Regions from separate parts of the Kitasatospora herbaricolor genome, predicted to be linked through region 2. Evidence: riboswitches for the same ligand, from Rfam matches in the RefSeq annotation. Region 2 holds a riboswitch; the other holds the start of a gene.

Region 1 (9,257 bases), 3.7 Mb from region 2:
CGATCGCCCCGCCCGGGACGATGTGCGTCCGCCGCAGGGTCCGCCGCAGCGAGACGGCCACCGACTGCGGGGTGAGCACACCGGCCGCGACGTGCGGCAGCAGCGGCAGGTAGAGCTGGTAGCTGAACGGCGTGACCAGGGAGATCTCCGCCTCCGCGGGCGTGAGCTTGCGTTCCAGGCGGCGCGCGCATTCCAGTCCGGCGAAGCCGCCACCAACGATCAGGATCCGAGGTCGTTCCATCGTTCATCCCTTACAGTGCTGGTCCGAGCCGAGCCGGGACAACCAGGCCCCCTTCGGCGCGGCACGTCCGGCCGGGCGGGGCCCACTGCCCGCCACACTCGCACGGACCAACCGGCCCTGCCACCGCAGCGGTGCGGACGGTTGACCTGACGGATCGGTAGGCTGTCCGGGTGCTCTCCGAGGTGACGGCGGTCCGTTATGTGACGCCACTACGTGAAGGCGGCTCGATGCCGGGCCTGGTCGAGGCCGACGACCACCGGCTCTACGCGCTCAAGTGGGTGGGGGCCGCGCAGGGCCGCAAGGCGCTGGTCGCGGAGGTGCTGGCCGGCGAACTGGGCCGGCGGCTCGGCCTGCCGGTGCCGGAGCTGGTCACCGTCGACCTCGACCCGGTGCTCGCCCGCAGCGAGCCCGACCAGCAGGTGCAGGACCAGATGCGGGCCAGCGGCGGCACCAACCTCGGGATGGCCTTCGTCAGCGGGGCGTTCAACTTCGACCCGCTCTGCTTCGAGGTCGACCCGCAGCTGGCCGGGCGGGTGCTCTGGTTCGACGCGCTGATCGGCAACGTCGACCGGTCCTGGCGCAACCCCAACCTGCTGGTCGCCACCGGCGGCCTGCGGCTGATCGACCACGGCGCCAGCCTGATCTTCCACCACCACTGGGCGGGCGCGGCCGGCTGGGTCCGGCGCCCGTACGACGCCGGCGACCACGCCCTGCTGGGGGCCGGGCCGGACGTCGCGGCGGCCGACGCGCTGCTGGCACCGCTCGCCGAGGAGGCGCTGGCCGGCGCGGTGGCGCAGATCCCCGAGGTCTGGCTGGAGGACGAGGCCGGCTTCGACTCGCCGGACGCGGTGCGCGCGGCCTACCTGGCCCAGCTCCGGGCCCGGCTGGCCGGCCCCCGCGACTGGCTCCCGGAGGTGTCCGGGTGAGCGCCGGCGGGACGCGTCAGGACGCCGGATCCGAGCGATCGAAGGAAACGCCGTGAGCACCACCGACGGAACGCTGCACGACTACGAGTACGCGCTGGTGCGGGCGGTTCCCCGGGTCGAGCGCGGGGAGTGCGTCAACATCGGCGTGCTGCTCTACTGCCGGCAGAGCGGCCACCTCGGGGCCCGCACCCACCTGGACCAGGCCCGGCTGCTGGCGCTCGACCCGGTGGCGGACGTGGCCGCGGTGCGCCGGGCGCTGCACGGCATCGAGGTGGTCTGCGCGGGCGGCCCCGAGGCCGGCCCGGCGGCGGCCGACGACCCCGGCCGGCGGTTCCGCTGGCTGACCGCCCCGCGCAGCGCCGTCGTCCAGCCCGGGCCGGTGCACACCGGCCTGACCGCCGACCCGGAGGCGGAGCTGCGCCGGCTCTTCGACCAGCTGGTGCTCTGACCCGGGCCCCACCAGGGGTGAGGTTGGACATTTGCGGTGGTCAAAGCTGGAGCAGGTGAACCTTCTACGCGTACGCTGGCCGCATGGGTTCGACACCGACGGCGACCGCCGCACCGACCACCGCCGAGCTGATGGAGGCGCTGGCCGCCGTCGGCGCCGCGTACTTCCAGGACTTCGCGGGCGCGGCGGCCCGGCACGGGCTCTCGTCCTCGCAAGCCAAGGCACTGGGTGCGGTGCACGAGCCGGTGCCGATGCGGGCGCTGGCGGGGCGGCTCGGCTGCGACGCCTCCAACGTGACCGGCATCGTCGACCGGCTGGAGGCCCTCGGGCTGGCCCACCGGGAGGCGGCGGCGGGCGACCGACGGGTCAAGATCGTGGTGATCACCGAGCAGGGCCGGGAGATCCTGGCCCTGATCCGGGCCGAGATGGCCCGGACCCACCAGGCCTTCGACGCCATGAGCGAGGAGCAGCGGGTGGCGCTGTACTCGATCTGCCACCAGGTGCTGCCCGTGCTCACCGGCCGCCCGGCGGCCTGAGGACGGTTCCGCCCGGCTGCCGCCGGCCGTGCGCTGCTGCGGAAGACGCCGGGACGCGGCCGTCCGGGCCGGCGGTGCTGGCCGCCCCCGCCGCCCCCGCTGTCCGGGGCCGGTCCGTGCGGCTGCTGCGCCGGGTGCTCGCGCGGTGACCGGGCGCCGCACCGGCGGCGCGCTCGGGGTGGTCCGCCGACGGTCCGGCTGACCTCGGCTGTTAGGCTTGCGAAGCGTGAGCGCGAAGCCCCAGATCCCCAATGTCCTGGCCTCCCGGTACGCCTCGGCGACCCTGGCCCAGCTGTGGTCCCCCGAGCACAAGGTGGTCCTTGAGCGCCACCTGTGGCTCGCCGTCCTGAAGGCCCAGCAGGACCTCGGCGTCGAGGTGCCCGCCAACGCCGTCGCCGACTACGAGCGCGTCCTCGACCAGGTCGACCTCGACTCCATCGCCGCGCGTGAGCGTGTCACCCGCCACGACGTCAAGGCCCGCATCGAGGAGTTCAGCGACCTCGCCGGCCACGAGCAGATCCACAAGGGCATGACCTCTCGGGACCTCACCGAGAACGTCGAGCAGCTCCAGATCCACCAGTCCCTGCAGCACGTCCGCGACCGTACGGTGGCGGTGCTGGTGCGCCTGGGCCGGCTCGCCGCGCAGTACTCCGAGCTGGTCATGGCCGGCCGCTCGCACAACGTGGCCGCGCAGGCGACCACCCTCGGCAAGCGGTTCGCCACCGTGGCCGACGAACTCCTGGTGGCGTTCAACCGCCTGGAGGAGCTGATCGCCCGGTACCCGCTGCGCGGGATCAAGGGCCCGGTCGGCACCGCCCAGGACATGCTGGACCTGCTGGGCGGGGGCAGCGAGGGCACCGCCAAGCTGGCCGAGCTGGAGCAGCGGGTGGCGGGCCACCTCGGCTTCGACCACGTGCTGACCAGCGTCGGCCAGGTCTACCCGCGCTCGCTGGACTTCGAGGTGCTCTCCGCCCTGGTGCAGCTGTCCGCCGCGCCGTCCAGCCTGGCCAAGACCATCCGCCTGATGGCCGGCCACGAGCTGGTCACCGAGGGCTTCAAGGAGGGCCAGGTCGGCTCCTCCGCGATGCCGCACAAGATGAACACCCGCTCCTGCGAGCGCGTCAACGGCCTGGCCGTCATCCTGCGCGGGTACGCCTCGATGACCGCCGAGCTCGGCGGCGACCAGTGGAACGAGGGCGACGTCTCCTGCTCGGTGGTGCGCCGGGTCGCGCTGCCGGACGCCTTCTTCGCCTTCGACGGCCTGCTGGAGACCTTCCTGACCGTCCTCGACGAGTTCGGCGCCTTCCCGGCCGTGATCGAGGCCGAGCTGGACCGCTACCTGCCGTTCCTCGCCACCACCAAGGTGCTGATGGGCGCGGTGCGCGCGGGCGTCGGCCGGGAGACCGGGCACGAGGTCATCAAGGAGCACGCCGTCGCGTCCGCGCTGGCGATGCGGGCCGGCGCCCGGGAGAACGAGCTGCTGGACCGGCTGGCCGCCGACGAGCGGATGCCGCTCGGCCGCGCCGAGCTGGACGCGCTGCTCGCCGACCGGATCTCCTTCACCGGTGCGGCCGGGGCGCAGGTCGCCGAGGTCGTCCGCCGGATCGAGGCGGTCGCGGCCGCCCACCCGGAGGCCGCCAAGTACGCGCCCGGTGACATTCTCTGACCTGTCGTCAGTTTTCTCAGGGCCCTGTCGCGTTCCCCGCGGCAGGGCCCCGAGGCGTTCCGGGGCGCTCGTGCCCCGGATCGATCGGCGGTCCGCAGGCGCCGCAGGACCAGGCCGCGTCCGGCTCGGCGACCGGGTGGTCCTCGGGGGCCAGCACGTTGCCGCGGACGGTGGCCAGCGCGAGCAGGCCGCCGGTGACCAGCAGTCCGGCGCAGATCAGCATCGAGGTCCGGAAGGCCGCGTCCACCGAGTCCGGCACCTGGTAGGCGTCGCCGCTCAGCCCGGACAGCGCGGGCAGCGCCGCGACCGCGAGCAGGCCGGCCGCCCGGGCCGCCGCGTTGTTGACGCCGCTGGCGATCCCGGCCCGGCGCACCTCCACCGCGGCCAGCACCGTCGCGGTGAGCGGCGCCACCAGCAGGACCATCCCGCAGCCCATCACGGTGGTGGCCGGCAGCACCTCCGTCCAGTAGGAGGCGTCCGGGCCGATCCGCAGCATCAGCAGCACGCCCGTCGCGCAGATCAGCGGCCCGAGGAACAGCGGCAGCCGGGGGCCGATCCGCTTGCCGAGCCGACCGGCCCGGGCGGACAGCGCCAGCATCAGCACTGTGATCGGCAGCAGGGCGAGCCCGGAGGTCAGCGGGGTGAAGCCGGAGACCGTCTGGAGCTGCACCACCAGCAGGAAGAACACGCCGCTGAAGGCCGCGTACACGCAGAGGGTGACCAGGTTCACCGCGGTGAACAGGCGTGAGGAGAACAGCTCCAGCGGCAGCATCGGGGACGCGGTGCGCCGTTCGACGGCGATGAACACCGCGCCGAGCAGCAGCCCGGCGGCGCCGGAGAGCCAGACCGCGGGGGAGAGCCCTTCGCCGGCGGCCGTCAGCGCGTAGGTCACCCCGCCGAGGGCGAGCGCGGCCAGCACCGCCCCCGCGATGTCGAAGCTGCCGGTGGCGCTCTCGTCCCGGCTCTCCGGTACGTGCCGCAGCGAGACGGCGAGCACCACGGCGGCCAACGGCACGTTCAGCAGGAAGATCCAGCGCCAGCCCGGGCCGTCCACCAGCCAGCCGCCCAGGAAGGGGCCGACCGCCGCGGCGACCCCGCCGAGGCCGGACCAGAGGCCGACCGCCGCCGAGCGGTCGTCGGGCCGGAAGGTCGCCTGCAGCATCGCCAGGGATCCGGGGGTGAGCAGCGCGCCGCCGATGCCCTGCAGGGCGCGGGCCGCGATCAGCACCCCGACGTTCGGGGCGGCCGCGCAGACGGCGGAGGCGACGGCGAACCAGCAGACGCCGATCAGGAAGACCCGGCGCCGGCCGTACCGGTCGCCGAGCGCCCCGCCGAGCAGGATCAGCCCGGCCAGGGTGAGCAGATAGGCGTTCAGAGTCCATTGCAGGGCGGCCAAGGAGGCGCCGAGGTCCTCGCCGATCCGCGGCAGGGCGACGTTGACGACGGTGCCGTCCAGCATGGCCATGCTGGAGCCGAGCACCGTGGCCAGCACCACCCAGCGCCCCTGCGGGGTGCCGATCCTGAGTGCGCCGGCGGCGTCGGTTTCCACGGCTCGATCCTGCGCCCGGGGGGCCTACGTGACAAGGGTCACCGGCGGCGCGTCCGGGTGGTGGCTGAGCGTGTGCGGTGGTGGACGCAGGGCCGAGAATGTCGGCGCAGGGGGGTCGGACGGTCGCTCAGCGCGATTGGATTGTGCACGTACTGCACAGTCGATCATTCGGAGAGTCACTGAATTCCCTGGGATTTTTGTGAATTTCCGGAGGTGAATGTGATCGACATTGATTAACCCGGGCCGATGGGCTTTGCTTCAGCGACCGCCCGGCCAATGTCCGGGTGGGCCCGCCGGGTGGAACGCCTAGTCCTGCCGCTGCCCGGGGGCTTCGAACGAACTCTGTACGGCAGGAGTGGGGGACCCACAGGTAAGTCGCCGTCCCGTCAGCCGGGACGGCTTGGGGTGAAGCCGCGCTTGCGGCCGGGCAACTCCAGCCCGAACCCGACAGCTCACCTCGCAGGCGTCGGAGAGGAAATACCCCATGCCCGCACAGGCAAAGCACCGTCGTAACCGTCTGCCCCGTCTCGCCCGGATCGGCATCGCCACCGGTGTGACCGGCGCGGTTCTCGCCCTTCCCCTGGTGACCGCCGTCAGCGCCTCGGCGCACGAGGTCCCGGCCGCCAAGTCGCAGTCCACCACCTGGACCGGTGCCACCAGCGCCGACGCCGTGGCCGTCAAGGCCGCCGCCGTCGAGACCGCCCCCGCCGCGGCCCCGGCCGCCGCGCCGGCCGCCGCCGTCGACGAGACCTACAAGGTGGTCGGCGGTGACACCCTGTCGAAGATCGCCGCGGCGAAGAACGTCGACGGCGGGTGGCACGCGCTGTACGAGACCAACCGCTCGGTCGTCGGCGCCAACCCGAACCTGATCTACCCGGGTCAGCAGCTCGTGGTCGGCAAGGCCGCCGCCCAGGCGCCCGCCGCCGCCCCGGCCCCGAAGACCTCCTCCGACTCCGCGCCGGCCAAGAAGGCCACCCCGGCCCCGAAGGTCACTCAGGCCCCGAAGGCCACTCAGGCGCCCAAGGTCGCCGAGGCCCCGAAGGCCACTCAGGCCCCGAAGCCGGTCGAGGCTCCCAAGCCCGCCGCCACCACCGCGCCGAAGCCGGCCGTCACCCCGGCCCCGGCCGCGGCCGCCAGCACCTCCGGCTACACCGCGCCGATCGCCGGCGCCCGCCTCGGCACCGCCTACGGCGTGGCCGGCTCCATGTGGTCCAGCGGCCACCACACCGGTGCCGACTTCGTCGCCGCCACCGGCACCCCGCTGAAGGCCGTCGCGGCCGGCACCGTCGTCAAGGCGGGCCCGGGCGGCGCCTACGGCAACGAGGTCGAGATCAAGCTGGCGGACGGCAAGTACGCCCAGTACGCCCACCTCTCCTCGATCGGCGTCAAGGTCGGCCAGACCGTGACCGTCGGCCAGCAGATCGGTCTCTCCGGCGCGACCGGCAACGTGACCGGCCCGCACCTGCACTTCGAGATCCGCACCGGCTCGGAGTACGGCTCGGACATCGACCCGATCGCCTACCTCCGTGCGCACGGCGTCAGCATCTGACACCGGGTACGAACCCTCGCGGCCTGATGCGCCGCGGTAGTTGAACACCGGCCGGGCCGGCAGCGAACGCTCATCGCTGCGGGCCCGGCCAGTTCGCGTTTCCTCGGGGGGGGGGGATTTCCGGCGGCACCTTTCCTCCGGTCAGGCCGGCACGCTCTCCCGGTGCACCTGGTCGTCCTCGTACAGTCTGGTCGCGATGGCCTCGACCGCGCGGTCGAGCCGGGCCCGGTCGGCGGGGTCGGTGACGTCCCAGTCGTCCAGGTGCCGGTCGATCCAGTGTCGCCAGGCCTCGGCGAGGCGCTCGACCTCGCGCTCGCCCCGGGGGGTGAGCGCCAGCACCCCGTGCTCGCTCTCGGCGAGGCCCGCGCGCAGGGTCCGCTCGGCCGCGGGCCGGACGACCTCCTCCGGCATGTGGTGCGCGGTCGCGATGGCCAGCAGGGTGGCTCCGCCCTGGAGCTTGGTGCGCCAGTAGATCTGACCGAGCATCCAGGCCTGGTCCGGGCCGACCGTGCTGCCCGAGTCGGCCAGCAGCCGGCGCCCGATCTCCGGCCGTCCCTTGGCCTTGCGCAGCAGGTTGGCGAGCGCCCGCTCCAGCTGCCGGTCGGCGTCCCCGCTGTCCGGTGCGCCGAAGGCCTCGCCCATGTCGGAGGCGCCGGCCCGGGCGCTGTCCCGCAGCGGCACCTCCTTCAGGAACCAGGCCACCACGAAGCCCACCAGGGCGACCGGCACCACCCACTGGAAGACGTAGTTGATGGTGTCGGCGTAGGCCTGGACGAACGGCTGGGCCACGTCGGCGGGCAGCTCCCGCAGCGCCTGCGGGCTCTGCACCGCGGCCGGCGGCACGCCGGGGGACTGCGCGAAGGCCTCCTCCAGGTTGGGGCCCAGCTGGTTGGTGAAGAGGGTGCCGAACACCGCCGTGCCGAAGGAGCTGCCGAGCGTCCGGAAGAAGGTGACGCCGGAGGTCGCGGTGCCCAGCTCGTGGTACGGGACGGTGTTCTGGACGGCGATGGTCAGCACCTGCATGGCCAGACCGATGCCGAGCCCCAGGACGAACATGTACAGGGACTCCAGCCAGACGCCGGTGTCCGGACCCATCGTCGACATCAGGTACAGGCCCAGCGCCATCACGGCGGTGCCGAGGATCGGGAAGATCCGGTAGCGGCCGGTGCGGCTCACCACCACGCCCGAGAGCACCGACATGCCGAGCAGGCCCACCACCATCGGCAGGGTGCGCACCCCCGAGCCGGTGGCCGAGACGCCGTCGACGAACTGCAGGTACGTCGGCAGGTAGGTCATCGCGCCGAGCATCGCGAACCCGACGATGAAGCTGAGCACCGAGCAGACCGTGAAGACCGAGTTGCGGAAGAGGTGCATCGGCAGCATCGGCTCCGGGGCCCGCAGTTCCACCAGGACGAAGGCCACCAGCAGCAGCACCGAGCCGGTGAACAGCCCGATGATCACGGGCGAGCTCCAGGCGTACTCGTTGCCGCCCCACTCCAGGCCGAGCACCAGGCCGCTGGCGCCGAGCGCGATCAGCACGATGCCGAGGTAGTCGATGACCGGGCGGACGGCGGCGCGGACCGAGGGGATCGTCCGGGCGGCCATCACGATCATCACCGCGGCGATCGGGATGTTGACGTAGAAGCACCAGCGCCAGGAGGCGTGGTCGGTGAACAGCCCGCCCAGGGTCGGGCCGACCACCGTGGTGACGCCGAAGACGGCACCCAGCGCGCCCTGGTACTTCCCGCGTTCGCGCAGCGGGATGACGTCCGCGATCAGCGCCATCGCGGTGACCATCAGCCCGCCGCCGCCCACGCCCTGCACCGCCCGGCCGATGATCAGCACCGCCATGCCGTTGGCCGCGCCGGAGACCACCGAGCCCGCGATGAAGATCACCGCGCTCACCTGGAAGACGATCTTGCGGCCGAACAGGTCGCCGAACTTGCCGACCAGCACCGTGGCGACGGTCTCGGCCAGCAGGTAGGCCGTCACCACCCAGGCCATGTGACCGCCGCCGCCGAGGTCCGCCACGATGGTGGGCAGCGCGGTGGAGACGATGGTCTGGTCGAGGGCGGCCATCAGCATGCCGAGCACGATGGTCAGGAAGACGACGTTCGTCTGGCGCCGGCTCAGCGAGGGTGGAGAGGGCGGCGCGGGCACGGCCTCGGTCACGGTGGTGTCGGACATGGCCGGGCCTCCTGGGCGGGGAGCAGGTCAACCCAGCTTTGGCGCGGTGCGGCGGGCCCGCCACCGGAGCGGGCGTCCGGGTGGCCGGCGGCGCCACCGGCCGGGACGGGCGGGGCGGCGGGCGCGGCGCGGCCCCGGACGGTCCTGCCGTCCGG
Region 2 (9,257 bases):
GGCCCAGACGTAGTCGAAGCCCTGGACCTGGAGGGTCGGCGCGGTGTCGACGTGGCCACGGGGGCCGAGCGGCAGGCCGAAGTGGTTCAGGACCGGGTTGGGCTTGACGCCCGCCGTCCACACGATGGTGGAGGCGTCGGCCTCGACGCCGTTCTTCAGCACGACGTGCTGGTCGACGCAGGAGTCCATCGAGGTCTCGATGTAGATCTCGATGTTGCGCTCTTCGAGCTTTTCCTTGGTCCACAGACCGAGGTCCGGGCCCATCTCCGGGAGGATGCGGTTGGCCGCCTCCACCAGGATGAAGCGCATGTCGTCGCGGCTGACGGTCTTGTAGATCTTCGCCGCGTCCCGCGCCATGTCCTCGACCTCGGCGATGGTCTCGACGCCGGCGAAGCCGCCGCCGATGACCACGAAGGTGAGGGCCTTGCGACGGACGTCCGGGTCCGTGGTGGACTCGGCCTTGTCCAGCTGCGCCATGACGTGGTTGCGGAGGCTGATCGCCTCTTCGACCGTCTTCATGCCGATGCCGTGCTCGGCCAGGCCGGGGATCGGGAAGGTGCGGGAGACCGAGCCGGTGGCCACGACGAGGTAGTCGAAGGGCAGCTCGTAGGTCCCGCCGGCCGGCGGCGCGATGGTGGCGACCTTGCGCGCGTGGTCCACGCCGGTCACGTGACCGGTGAGCACCTCCGCGTTCTTGAGGGCGCTGCGCAGCGGCGCGACGAGGTTGCGAGGCGCGACGTTGCCGCCGGCCGCCTCGGGGAGGAAGGGCAGGTACGTCATGTACGACCGCGGGTCGACGACCGTGACGGTCGCCTCCCCGTAGCGCATCTTCTTGAGGATGCGCATCGCGGCATACAGGCCGACGTAACCACCGCCGACAATGAGGATGCGAGGACGCTCCGTGGTGCTCATATCCGAAAGTATCCAGCACCGTCCGAGGCGCCCTTCGTGAGGCCCGTCACAGGGGTCTGGACACCCTGTGCTACACTACGCGGCCACTCGGGGCGGGGCGGGACTTCCGCTCACTCGTAACAGCTGTTGCCTGTGAGCACAATCGTTCGATCGACCCGCGTGAGCAGCAACGATCCGTGCGGCGCTTGGGTTCCCCACTGCCGATTGCGATTCCACCGCCGGAGCGCGGGACGGCCTGCGAACCAGCGGCCTACGCCTGCGGACGACCTTCGGTCCCACATATCGGACGTAGCGGACCCCTCAGTGCACCGAAAGCGGGGATCGCCATGTGAAGAAATTCACGAACTTTCTCGCCCGGCCCCGCGCGCGGCGCGGCCCCGGGCGCCGATCAGGCGCTCCGGGGCCGGAAACGTAAGCCCCGCAAGGGGCGGGCGGGGCCGACAGGGGCCCGCAGGTCGGACTCGGACGGGGCCCGGAGGGCACCCGGCCGTCAGGCCCGGACGACGCTCCAGGCGATGCCGTCCAGGATGTCGTGCTCGCTGACGACCACCTCGGCGGCGCCGGTCCGCCCCATGATCTCCAGCAGCTCCAGCGCACCGGCCGCGATCACGTCGACCCGCCCCGGATGCATGGCGGGGATCGCCGCGCGCTCGGCGTGCGTGGAGGCCAGCAGCCGCCCGGCGATCTCCGCGACCTGGTCGCGCGAGATCCGCGAGTGGTGGATCCGCTCCGAGTCGTACTCGGGCAGCTCCAGTGCGATCGCGGACACCGTGGTGACGGTGCCGGCCAGGCCGACCAGGGTGGCCGCCCCGGTCAGCCGGACGTCCTCGGCGGCCTTGTCCAGCTCGCCCCGGATGTGCGCCTTGGCGGCGGAGATCTGCCCCAGCGTGGGCAGCTCGGCGCCGGCGAAGTGGCGCTCGGTGAGCCGGACGCAGCCGATGTCCACCGAGCGGGCCGCCTGCACGTCGTCCGTGCCCAGCACGAACTCGGTGGAGCCGCCGCCCAGGTCGAAGACCAGGTAGGGCGAGGGGAACTGACCGCCGGTGAGCTCCTTGGTCGCGCCGACGAAGGAGAGCCGCGCCTCCTCGTCCCCGCTGACCACCTCGGGGGCCACGCCCAGGATGCCCCGGACGCCCTCGGTGTACTCGTCGCTGTTCTCGGCGTCGCGCGAGGCGCTGGTCGCCACGAAGCGGATCCGCTCCGGAGCGACCCCGTAGGAGCTGATCACCTCGGCGTACTCGCGGCAGGCCGCGAAGGTCCGCTCCAGCGCCTCGGGGGCGAGCCGGCCGGTCCGGTCGACGCCCTGGCCGAGCCGGTTGATGACCATCCGGCGGTCGAGGTCGGTGATCGCACCGGTCTCCGGGTCGAGGTCGGCGACCAGCAGGCGGATCGAGTTGGTGCCGCAGTCGATCGCGGCCACCCTGGTGGTGGTCATGCGCCCTCCTCCTCGGCCGCGCGCTTCTTCGCGGCGCGCTCGGCCGCCAGCTGCTCCTTGGCGGCGATCACGGCCGCGTGGTCCTCGGCGGTGGCCCGCTGCTCGGCGACCCGGGCGGCGCTCTCGGCCACCTCGGCGGCGGAGACGCACGGGCCCTTGGCCCACCAGTCCTCCAGCATCCCGATCGCCTCGTCGCCGAGCGGGTTGACCCCGGGCCCGGCCGCCAGCGAGTGGCCGACCAGCACGTGCAGGCACTTCACCCGGTCCGGCATGCCGCCGGCGCTGGGGAAGTTCTCCAGCACCTCGATCGCGTCCCGGCGGGCGATGTAGTCCTCGTGCGCCGACCGGTAGGCGGCGGCCAGTTCCGGGTCCTCGGCGAGCCGGGCGGTCTGCTCCTTCATCACGCCGTCCGCCTCCAGGGTGCCGATCAGCGAGGCGGCCTTGGGGCAGGTCAGGTAGTAGAGGGTGGGGAACGGCGTGCCGTCCGCGAGGCGGGGGGCCGTCTCCACGACGTCCGGGTTGCCGCAGGGGCAGCGGTGGGCGACGCCGCGCAGGCCGCGCGGAACCCGTCCGAGCTGGGCGGCGATCGCGGCGACGTCGGAGTCCGCGACGGCCGCACCGGGGGTGGCGGCGGAGGCGGAGGGGGTGTTCTCAGTGGTCATGGGGAGAGCTGTCTCTAGCGGGGGCAGGGGCGGGGGCGGCGGCCGGGGCCGCGGGCGGGGCCAGGGCGGCCGTGTCGGCGGCGTCCACGGAGTCCCAGACGCTCGCGTACCAGGGCTTGGCGGCTTTCGCCGGGCCGGCTGCGCCGGCCGAGGAGGAGGACTTGGTGGCGCCGGCGGCCGGGTCCACGGAGATGAACGGGGTCTCCCCCGGCATCGCGTAGTGCAGCCGGGCCCGGGCCTGCGCCTTGACGAACTCCGGGTCCTGCCAGCGGGCCTTCTCCCGGCGGAGCTGCTCGACCTGCTGCCGGGCGTGCTCGGCCCGGGCGCGCTGGGCGGAGATCTCCGAGCGCTGGGAGATGAACTGGCGGGTGGGGTAGGCGAGGATCGCCACCAGGGAGCAGAGCACCAGGACGAGCACGGTCGCCCGGCTCGTGAATCGCGGGCGCGCCGCGAAGCCCGGAATCTTCCAGCCTGCCATCTCCCGTTACCCCTCCTGGTCGCGCCGGTGCCCCGGCCCCCACCCTACGGGGTGAGAGCCGGGGCACCGGTGCAGCGGCTGTGTGTCCGCCCCCGTGCTCCGGGGGCGTCTCCCGCCGAGGGCGTCGGCCCTCGTGGCGGGATCAGGCCTCGTACTTGTAGCGCGGGAAGGCGCCCCGGCCGGCGTACTCGGCGGCGTCGTCGAGGATCTCCTCGATGCGCAGCAGCTGGTTGTACTTGGCGACGCGCTCGGAGCGGGCCGGGGCGCCGGTCTTGATCTGGCCGCAGTTGGTGGCGACGGCGAGGTCGGCGATGGTGACGTCCTCGGTCTCGCCGGAGCGGTGCGACATCATGCAGCGGTAGCCGTTGCGCTGGGCCAGCTCGACGGCGTCCAGGGTCTCGGTGAGCGAGCCGATCTGGTTGACCTTCACCAGCAGCGCGTTGGCGGTGCCGGTCTCGATGCCCTTGGCGAGGCGGACCGGGTTGGTGACGAACAGGTCGTCGCCGACCAGCTGGACCTTGTCGCCGAGCTTGACGGTCATGGCCTTCCAGCCGTCCCAGTCCTGCTCGTCCAGCGGGTCCTCGATGGAGACCAGCGGGTACGAGGCGACCAGGTCGGCGTAGTAGTCGATGAGCTCGGCCGAGGTGAGGCCCTTGCCCTCGAACTGGTAGGCGCCGTCCTTGAAGAACTCGGAGGCGGCGACGTCCAGCGCCAGCGCGACGTCCTTGCCGGGCACGTAGCCGGCCTTCTTGATGGCCTCGACGATGAGGTCGAGCGCCTCGCGGTTGCTGTCCAGGTTCGGGGCGAAGCCGCCCTCGTCGCCCAGACCGGTGGAGAGGCCGCGCTCCTTCAGCACGCCCTTGAGCGTGTGGTAGACCTCGACGCCCCAGCGGACGGCCTCGGAGAAGGACTCCGCGCCGATCGGAGCGATCATGAACTCCTGGATGTCGACGTTGGAGTCCGCGTGCGAGCCGCCGTTGAGGATGTTCATCATCGGGACGGGCAGGACGTGCGCGTTGGGACCGCCGAGGTAGCGGAACAGCGGCAGGTCCGAGGCCTCGGAGGCGGCGTGCGCCACGGCGAGCGAGACGCCGAGGATGGCGTTGGCGCCGAGCGAGGACTTGTCCGGGGTGGCGTCCAGGTCGAGCATGGCCTGGTCGATCAGGCGCTGCTCGGTGGCGTCGTAGCCGACGAGCTCCGGGCCGATCTGCTCGATGACGGCCAGGACGGCCTTCTCCACGCCCTTGCCGAAGTAGCGGTTCTTGTCGCCGTCGCGCAGTTCGAGCGCCTCGAAGGCACCGGTGGAGGCGCCGGACGGGACAGCGGCACGGCCGGTGCTGCCGTCGTCGAGGCCGACCTCGACCTCGACCGTGGGGTTGCCACGCGAGTCGAGAATCTCACGGGCTACGACGACATCAATGGACGGCACGAGGCATCTCCTAGCGGAAGCAGGTATCCGCGGACCGTTGTGGAGTCCGGCGGACGATTGCGGAGTCGTTACGACCAGAGCCTAACCGCACGGGCTCTCCCGGCCACGTCGACCTCGGTCCCGTCTCAGCGTGTGGCCCGGCTACCCGCCGGTAGTTCACCTGGATGCCCCACGGGATGCACCCGGAGCGGGGCGAAAGGGGGCGAAGGGGGCCGTACCGGACGGCACGGCCCCGCGCGCCGTGCTCAGCCGAGGTTCAGGACCTGGCCCGGCAGGATGAGGTCCGGGTCGCCGCCCACCACGGTGCGGTTGCCGTCGTACAGCGCGCCCCAGCCGCCGGCCACGCCCTGGCTGCCGGCGATCCCGCCGAGGGTGTCGCCGGGCTGGACGGTGTAGGCCCGGCCGGTCGTCGCGGCGGCGGGGGTGACCGGCGCGGCGGGAGCGGCCTCGGCCGCGGGGGCGGCCGCGGCGGCGGTACGGGCCTGCGGCGTGTCGTCGTCGGCGTGGCGGTCGTAGACGTCCTGGTGGCTCGTCCAGTGCCAGCCGCCGTCCACCTGGTACCAGAAGACCTTGTTGGCCGCGTCCCAGCCGGTGCGGCCGGAGAAGTCCGGGTCCTGGGCCTCGCCGCGGCCGGACGGGGAGCCCTGGCCGTCCGTCGAGACCTTCGCCCGGGTGGCCCGGGCCGGCTTCGACTGCGCCGGCTTGGCGGGCTTGGCGGCGGGAGCGGGCTGCACGCTCCGGGTGCCGGCGTCCTGCGAGGCGCTCTGCGTGGTGGCGTCGGCGGTGTCGACCTGGGCGGAGGCGCCGCCCTTCGTCAGGCCGGCCTTGACCGAGCAGACCGGCCAGGCACCCGGGCCCTGCGAGGAGAGGACCTTCTCCGCGACGGCGATCTGCTGGCCCTTGCTGGCCTTGTGCGCCTGCGGGGCGTACTGGCCGCCGCCGTAGGCCTTCCAGGTGCTCTGGCTGAACTGGAGTCCGCCGTAGTACCCGTTGCCGGTGTTGATGCTCCAGTTCCCGCCGCTCTCGCACTGGGCGACCTTGTCCCAGACGGACACGGGGGCCGCGTGGGCGCCGGTGGCGGCGAGGAGCGGCATCGCGAGTCCGACCCCGGCGACGCCCGCCACGGCGATCGCCTTCTCGGCCTGGGTACGACGACGGTGACGACCGTTACCAACGAACAGCATGGACATGTCCCTCTCCGCACGCCTGCGAGGTGAGCTGTCGGGTTCGGACCGGGAGGTGGCCCGGCCGCCTCGGGCGGAATCCTTCTTCCACCTGATGCGGCTTCACCCCAAGCCGTGGGGAACGGCAGAAAATCCTGGGTCCCCCGCCCCTGCCCAAGGGTCTGGTCGGTTTCCCGGACGCGCGGCGGGCAGGACTCGGCGTTCCGCGCACGGGTGTTCGCAGCTGCGAACACCAGGGAGAGTAGACAGATCCTCACATCAATCACAAGCTCATATCGCATACATCACACGGAAATTACGACAGTCGGCGGATCGTTCACAAACCACGCCCATTTGTCCGTATTGATGCGTGTTCTGAGCGTCCGTGAGCGATCCTGTCCGACACGCCGTCAGCGTTTCCCGGCCGGTCAGAGCGCCTTCGCCGGAGTGAATTCGACCGGGAGTTCACGAAGCCCACGCATGATCAGCCCACCACGCCAGCGAAGTTCCTCCGGTTCCGCCGCAAGCCGCAGATCAGGCAGCCGGGTGAGCAGCGTGGCCAGCGCGGCCTGGCCTTCCAGCCGGGCCAGCGGTGCGCCGATGCAGTAGTGGATCCCGTGGCCGAAACCGAGATGCGGATTGTCCTTCCGGGCGATGTCGAGGGTGTTCTCGTCCGCGAAACGCGCCGGATCGCGGTCCGCCGCCGCCAGCACCACCAGCACCGGGTCGCCGACCGGGATGTCCACCCCGCCGATCGTCAGCGGGTGGGTCGCGAACCGCCAGGTGGCCAGCTCCACCGGACCGTCGTAGCGCAGCAGTTCCTCCACCGCCGTGGCCAGCAGCCCGGTCTCCCCCGCCGCCACCGAGTCCTGCAGCAGGGCCCGCTGCCCGGGGTGGCGCAGCAGGGCGTACAGGCCGTTGCCGATCAGGTTGACCGTGGTCTCGAAGCCCGCGAACAGCAGGATGAAGGCCATCGCGGCGGCCTCGTTCTCGGTGAGGTGCTCACCGTGGTCACTGGCCCGGATCAGCCCGGAGATCAGGTCGTCGCCCAGGTCGGCCCGCTTGCGGTGGATCAGCTCCAGCAGGTAGGAGCGCATCCGCTTCACCGCGCGGGCCACCCCGCCGCGCGGACCGCCGCCGTGCCGGATCATCATGCCCGCCCAGTCGCGGAAGTCGTCCTGGTCCTGCGGCGGGACGCCGAGCAGGTCGCAGATCGCGTAGATGGGGAGCGGGAAGGCGAACTCGTGGATCAGGTCGGCCGAGCCGCGCCCGGCGAAGGAGTCGATCAGCCGGTCGGTCAGCTGCTGCACCCGCGGCTCGAACTCCGCCACCCGGCGCGGCGTGAACGCCTTCGACACCAGCCGCCGCAGCCTGGTGTGGTCCGGCGGGTCGATGTTCAGCAGGTGCGTCATCAGGTCGGCGCTGCGCTCGCCCGGGATCCCCACCCGCCCGGTGCGGTGCGCCTGCTCGCTGTGGTGCGCCGGGTTCTTCGAGAGCCGGCCGTCGGCCAGCGCCTGCCGGGCGTCCGCGTACCGGGTGACCAGCCAGGCGTCCACCCCGCTCGGCAGCGTGGTGCGGTGCACCGGGGAGTGCTCGCGCAGCCACGCGTACGCGGGGTAGGGGTCGGCGGCGAACTCCCACGTGAAGAGGGGAGGCTGGGCGGGGTTCGGCTGATCCGGCATGTCCTGACCGTATCCGGTGGCCGGCAGGCGTGAGCCTGGTCACCTGATGGGTAATCCCTGTTGCGGAGGGTCGTGACGTGCCTAGGATCCTCCGACATGTCTTTGGTGGGCGCCGGTGCGGTGTCGCCCACAGGGAGGAGCGCACCCATGCGGGTAGCCGGGGCAGTGGTGGTCATCGCGGTACTGGACGGCGGTTCGGGCGCCGACCTGGCCCGCCGGTTCACGGCCGCCGGCGCCGCCGGGGTGCTCATCGCCGACCAGCACCCCAACCGGGCCGAGGACCTCGCCGCCGAACTCGACCGCCCGGGCTGCCCGGTGGTCGGGGTGTGCGGCGACATCCACCGCCCCAGCGACGTGGCCGCCCTGGTCGACACCGCGGAGAAGCACCTCGGCCCGATCGACCTGTTCTGCGTGGCCGGGCCCGACGGCGAGCGGATCGTCTCGCTGGCCGAGCTGCCCGACCACCTCGACCGGCTCGCCGAACTGCTCGCCCTCGTCGGCGAGGCGATCAGCGAGGTCATCCCGCCGCAGCGCCGGGCCGCGGACGACCAGGCGCTCACCGGCACCGCCGCGGGCACCGAGCGCGGCTGAGGCCGGCCCCGCCCCATCCCGACCGGCCGCACCGCGTGCGGCCGGCTACCCGCGCCCGTGCCGCCGCGCGCCGGGGCCGCCGGTGTCAGTCCGCCCGGTTCAGTCCGTCAGGCCCTCCGCCGCCCGGACCTCCCGGCGGTAGCCGCGGGCACTCGCCCGGAGCGCCGCGTCCACGTCCACGCCGGCGTCGTGCGCCCGCTGCGCCACCGCGAGCAGCAGCCGGCCCGCCGACTCCGCGGTCAGCTCCGCCGGCAGCTCGTACGGGGCGTCCGGCACGGCGGTGAAGCCCGCACGCCGCACCCGGGAGACCAGCTTCGCCGCGTACGCCAGCGCCGGCAGGCCGGCCGGCACGCCGTCCAGGACGGACTCGCGCTGCTTCTCGGCCGCCTTCAGCTGCTCCCAGTTCGCCTCGACCGCGGCCGTCCCCTCCGCCTCGACGTCGCCGAAGACGTGCGGGTGGCGGTACATCAGCTTCTCGACGATGTCGCCCGCCACGTCGTCGATCGAGAACGGGTCCTCGGGGTGCTCCTCGGCGATCCGGGAGTGGAAGAACACCTGCAGCAGGACGTCCCCCAGCTCCTCGCGGAGCGTCTCGCGGTCACCCTCCTCGATCGCCTCGACCAGCTCGAAGGCCTCCTCCACCAGATACTTCACCAGGGAGGCGTGGGTCTGCTCGGCGTCCCACGGGCAGCCGCCGGGCGACCGCAGCCGGTCCATCACCGAGGCCAGGTCGAGCAGCCGCGCGCCGGGCAGGTCGTACGACCCGGGCAGCAGCTCGATCTCGGGCACCGCCCCGGCCTCCTCGACCGCGAGGCGGGCGAGGGCGTCCGTCAGGCCCGGGTCGCCGTCCGGGCTGCCCAGCCAGACGGTGACCCGCTCGGACCCGGCGGACAGCCGGCGGGCCA

The links. A riboswitch is a leader RNA that binds a small molecule or an ion and turns the genes downstream of it on or off. The one in region 2 is predicted to bind cyclic di-AMP.
Region 1: linked by a shared signal. The riboswitch ahead of J2S46_RS08325 (M23 family metallopeptidase) and the one ahead of J2S46_RS24380 (LysM peptidoglycan-binding domain-containing protein) in region 2 are both predicted to bind cyclic di-AMP.

What each region holds. Positions count from the first base shown of each region.
Region 1 is NZ_JAUSVA010000002.1:1,820,865-1,830,121, reverse strand. Features, by position in the region: gene J2S46_RS08355 (NAD(P)/FAD-dependent oxidoreductase) at 1-241, opposite strand, end outside; gene J2S46_RS08350 (HipA family kinase) at 412-1,167, shown strand; gene J2S46_RS08345 (DUF3037 domain-containing protein) at 1,220-1,615, shown strand; gene J2S46_RS08340 (MarR family winged helix-turn-helix transcriptional regulator) at 1,699-2,151, shown strand; gene purB (adenylosuccinate lyase) at 2,378-3,817, shown strand; gene J2S46_RS08330 (MFS transporter) at 3,834-5,366, opposite strand; cyclic di-AMP (ydaO/yuaA leader) riboswitch at 5,697-5,847, shown strand; gene J2S46_RS08325 (M23 family metallopeptidase) at 5,851-6,915, shown strand; gene J2S46_RS08320 (MDR family MFS transporter) at 7,057-9,102, opposite strand.
Region 2 is NZ_JAUSVA010000002.1:5,485,083-5,494,339, reverse strand. Features, by position in the region: gene J2S46_RS24405 (NAD(P)/FAD-dependent oxidoreductase) at 1-912, opposite strand, end outside; gene J2S46_RS24400 (Ppx/GppA phosphatase family protein) at 1,403-2,347, opposite strand; partial or broken gene J2S46_RS24395 (DUF501 domain-containing protein) at 2,344-3,002, opposite strand; gene J2S46_RS24390 (FtsB family cell division protein) at 2,999-3,487, opposite strand; gene eno (phosphopyruvate hydratase) at 3,630-4,916, opposite strand; gene J2S46_RS24380 (LysM peptidoglycan-binding domain-containing protein) at 5,162-6,106, opposite strand; cyclic di-AMP (ydaO/yuaA leader) riboswitch at 6,106-6,278, opposite strand; gene J2S46_RS24375 (cytochrome P450 family protein) at 6,508-7,761, opposite strand; gene J2S46_RS24370 (SDR family NAD(P)-dependent oxidoreductase) at 7,909-8,352, shown strand; gene J2S46_RS24365 (nucleoside triphosphate pyrophosphohydrolase) at 8,452-9,257, opposite strand, start outside.